One region of the Pseudarthrobacter sp. 1G09 genome, then DNA from elsewhere that is predicted to be linked to it. Evidence: predicted binding sites of a transcription regulator. Region 1 holds the regulator's gene; the other holds the start of a gene.

The links. The regulator HspR, encoded in region 1, represses chaperone genes until heat shock. The targets are predictions, from matches to a motif close to AAGTTGAGTCNNNNNGACTCAACTT.
Region 2: the regulator HspR is predicted to act here: its motif matches at 839-863, upstream of clpB (ATP-dependent chaperone ClpB).

The regions. Positions count from the first base shown of each region.
Region 1 covers NZ_CP188306.1:4,128,053-4,130,245, reverse strand. The annotation lists gene ACP3TD_RS19050 (DnaJ C-terminal domain-containing protein) at 1-830, shown strand, start outside; gene ACP3TD_RS19045 (heat shock protein transcriptional repressor HspR) at 846-1,271, shown strand; gene ACP3TD_RS19040 (hypothetical protein) at 1,457-1,843, shown strand; gene ACP3TD_RS19035 (aldehyde dehydrogenase family protein) at 1,853-2,193, opposite strand, start outside.
Region 2 covers NZ_CP188306.1:3,993,500-3,995,692, forward strand. The annotation lists gene clpB (ATP-dependent chaperone ClpB) at 1-807, opposite strand, end outside; gene ACP3TD_RS18485 (S1 family peptidase) at 1,083-1,835, opposite strand; gene ACP3TD_RS18490 (sulfate/molybdate ABC transporter ATP-binding protein) at 2,003-2,193, opposite strand, start outside.

The DNA.
Region 1 (2,193 bases):
AATTCAAGGACGTCTCCGAGGCCTACTCGGTGCTCTCTGATGCTGATGAGCGCCAGCAGTACGATGCCATCCGCGCCATGGGCGGCGGCGCCCGGTTCGCTCCCGGCGGCGGCGGTGCCGCTGGCGGCAACGGCGGGTTCGAGGACCTGTTCGGCGGCCTGTTCACCGGCAACACAGGGCGGCACGCCGGCGGCTTCAACCCGTCCTCCGGCAACATTCCGCCCGAATTCGCGGACCTGTTCGGCGGCGGCTTCGGCGGCTCGCCCGGGTTCCAGCGGACACCCCAAAAGGGCGCGGACCGCACCGCATCCACCAGCATCTCGTTCTCCGGTGCCATCCGCGGCACCACCATCGGCCTGCGTGAACCCAACGGCGAAGTCATCGACGTTCGCGTCCCCGCCGGCATCAAGGACGGCCAGAAGGTCCGTGTGCGCGGCAAGGGCCAGCCCGGCCAGGCCGGCAACGGCGACCTGGTGGTTGCCGTCTCGGTCAAGCCGCACGAGTTCTACACGCGCGACGGCGACAACCTCCGCATCCACGTCCCGGTCACCTTCCCCGAGGCTGCTTTGGGCGGCGACATCGAGGTGCCCACCATCGACGGCGAGAAGGTGCGGGTCCGTGTTCCGGCAGGCACGCCGTCGGGCCGTACCCTGCGGGTTAAGGGCAAAGGCGTGAAGACCTCGAAGGCTACGGGCGATCTCCTGGTGACCATCGACGTCGCGGTTCCCAAGAACCTGAACAAGGAGGCCGAGGCCGCGGTGAAGGCTTTCGCCGAGGCCACGGCCGGTGCCGACGTTCGAGAGGGCCTGGCCGCCAAGGCCCGGCTGTAGCGGAGGAGGTGTGCCGTGGACATCAACGCTGACCAGCCCATCTTCGTGATTTCCGTGGCGGCTGAGCTGGCTGACATGCACCCGCAGACGCTCCGCCAGTACGACCGCCTGGGCATCGTTAAACCCAGCCGTGCCCCCGGGAAATCCCGGCGGTACTCGCAGCGGGACGTCAACATGCTCCGCGAAGTGCAGCGGCTGTCCCAGGAAGGCGTCTCCCTCGAAGGGATCAAACGCATCCTGGAACTGGAAAACCAGGTGTCTGCCCTGCAGCGGCGCGTGCTGGAACTGACCGAGGAACTGGGGCGGCGCCCGCAGGCGTTCGACTCCCGCATCTTCGCCGCGGGCGCGGCCGGCGACGTCGTGAGCCTGGCCCGCGGCCAGCGCCCCCGTCCGCGGCCGCAGGCCGTGGTGCTGTGGCGGCCCCGCGCCATCGGCCAGTAGCAGCAGCTGCCTGCCTCTCAGTACCCGGCCTCCGGCCGCCCGGCAAAATTAGAGTACCCGCTACTCGTGTGTCCCCGCCCGCGGAAACCTTCAATGGAACCACTGCTGAAGCAGTGGTTCCATTCTTTTCTGGGGGGTTATTCCATGTTTGGTTCTCTTCTCAAGGCCCGGCCATGAGCCCGGGAATGGAAGCAGTGGCGTCCTTCAGCGCTTCGGTGCCCGGACAGGCCCTGCTGGCCATCGGGCAGACGGTCGTGGTGGTGTGCGTCTGCTTTGACATGGTCCGGGCAACGTCCGTTCCGCGGTCGCACCGGCGCTACGTGGCCAGCACCGTCTTCCGGACCCTGGCCATCCCGGCGGTCATCGCCGATGCCCTGACGGTCCTGGTGGCCATCGTGGTGTCGTCGTGGATCGATGTGGTGATGGGCATGTTCGTGCTCACCGCCATCATCTTCCGGTTCCATTACGGCAAGGACGAGGACAACTGGTGGCAGGGCAAGGGCAGGAAGCTCGCCCGCTGGGCCCGCCGCCACCTGTCCGGCCGCGCGTCGGTGGCCCCTGCCATGGGGTGAGCCGGAGCCCTAGCCGTTGATGACCTGCGGGACGCCGAGGGCCTTGAGGCCTTCGGCGCCGAATTCCAGGCCGTAGCCGGACTGTTTGGCCCCGCCGAAGGGAATCCGCGGATCGACGACGCCGTGCCGGTTGATCCAGACGGTGCCCGCTTCCAGCCGCGCGGCTACCGCACGGGCAGCCGCGGGGTCGGAGGACCAGACGGAGGCGCCGAGGCCGACGTCGAGGGCGTTGGCCATCTCCACCGCTTCGTCGATGCTGCCGTAGCGGATGATCGGCAGTGCGGGGCCGAACTGTTCCTCGGCCACCAGCGGATTGCCGTTGTCGATGTCCGCCACCAGCGTGGCGGGGT
Region 2 (2,193 bases), 130 kb from region 1:
GGAGTTCTTGATCTCCTCGAGCACGGCCTTGAGCCGCTCCTCGAATTCGCCGCGGTACTTGGCGCCGGCCACCATGGATGCCAGGTCCAGGGCGATCAGCGTCTTGCCGCGCAGGCTTTCGGGGACGTCCCCCGCCACGATGCGCTGGGCGAGTCCTTCCACCACGGCGGTCTTGCCCACGCCGGGCTCCCCGATGATCACCGGGTTGTTCTTGGTGCGGCGGCTCAGTACCTGGACGATCCGGCGGATTTCGGTATCGCGTCCAATCACCGGGTCCAGCTTGCCGGAGCGGGCCATGGCCGTGAGGTCGGTGCCGAACTTCTCCAGCGACTGGAAGGTGTTTTCCGGGTCCTGGCTGGTGACTTTCCGGTCGCCGCGGACGCCGGGCAGGGCGGCCACCAGGGCTTCGTGGGAGGCGCCGGCGTCGCGGAGGAGGCGCCCGACGGCGTCACTTCCGGCAGAGAGGCCCAGCAGGAGGACTTCGGTGGACACGAAGGTGTCGCCGAGGTTTTCGGCCTCGGTTTTGGCGTTCTGGATGGCCTGCAGCGCCGGGCGCGAAAGCTGGGCCTGCTGCGAAGATCCACCCGAAGCCGAGGGAAGTGACTTGATGGCGCTGCTGGCCTGGACACTGACGGCATCCGGTTCGGCGCCGGCGGCCTTCAGCAGTGCCACCGCCACGCCGTCGCGCTGGTCCATCAGGGCCTTGAGTATGTGGGCGGGTTCCACCTGCGGGTTGCCGGCCGTTGAGGCGTTCATGGCGGCAGCCGAAAGAGCCTCCTGGCTCTTGGTGGTGAATTTGACGTCCAAAGAGGGCTCCTTTCAGGGGCGGGCTTTCTTGAGGTTGAGTGTACTCCGCTCAAGTTTGAAAAGCGCAGCCCTTTGGCCCTGTTTTCCCACAGCGAACCTTCGGCGCTTCCCTGCAGGCCCGATTCCCGGCGGGCCTGGTTCCCAGCAGGACGTGCAAAACCGGCTGGCGGCTCCCCCAACAAGCCACCCGCCGGCCGGCCGGCCCCACGGCATCCCTCGCGAACCGGCACCGCCCACCCCTTACCGGGACGGCCGGAATTCGAGAAGACCGGAACTCAGGAGGCGCCCACCCCTGAGACGCTGGTGATCCAGCCAAGGTTGCGGGACACGGACGCGTGGTCGTTGTAGTACCTGGTGAAGCTGGACGGGTTGGGGCTGGGCAGGATGCTCGACGTCGACAGGACACCTGCCAGCTTGCCGTTGACAATGAGCGGACCGCCGGAGTCGCCGCCCAGGGTGTGCCCGCTTTGGGACTGCGTCCGGACGGAGGCTCCGCCGTAGGTGTCCGCGCCCTGGCCGGCCACGGTGACGTCGGCCGTCTTGAGATTGTAGGACATGGTGCCCGCGCCTTCGGTCTGGTCTCCCCAGCCGTACACCTTCGCCGGAGCCCCGATGGCGGGGAACGAGCTGGAGAGCCCCACGTAGGAGCCGTAGTGCGGGGTGGACAGTTTCAGCAGCAGGACATCGCCGGTGCTGGAGGCGTAGCGGGCGGCCACGGTCTTCACGGTGCCGCCGGCCTCCAGATAAGTGGTCCCCAGCCGGACGGACTGCAGGGAGGCGGAATTGCAGTGCTTCGCCGTGATCACCCAGCTGGCCGAGATCTGGCTGCCGGTGCATCCTACGTTGGTGCCGGTGGCATCGAAGGAAATCTGCGCTGCATAAGGGGCTGCGGAAATGGTGGTGGTGCTGCCGCCGGCTATATCGGGACTTCCAGTGTCACCGCCCGGCGCGGGCGCGGCCTGCGCGGGCAGCGGGCCCATCAGCGCAGCAGTCGCGGCAACGGCGGCAAGGATTCTGGCGATTTTCACAGCGGTGGCTCCTTCGCAGGTGACCCCGCACCGCTGCCGGTTGAGGCGCGGACGGGGTCGGTTCCGGTTGATGGGTGGCGGCGATGGCCTGCCGCCCATCCGTACGGTACCGGAACGTTGTGAAGTTTGTCACTGAGTTTGACAAGACGTGTAAATAAACTTGTAAATCATGTCGCGTAGATGGAAACCGCCGCGGACTTGATCACGAAGTGGGCCCGGACCCCCGGCGCCAGGCCCAGCTCTGCCGAGGCCGCAGGTGTGATGTCCGCGGCCAGGCCGCCTCCACGCACCCGGATCTGGTCTCCATGGGGCTCAAGCTCGGTGACCTCCACAGGAAAGGAATTGCGGGGGCTTCCGT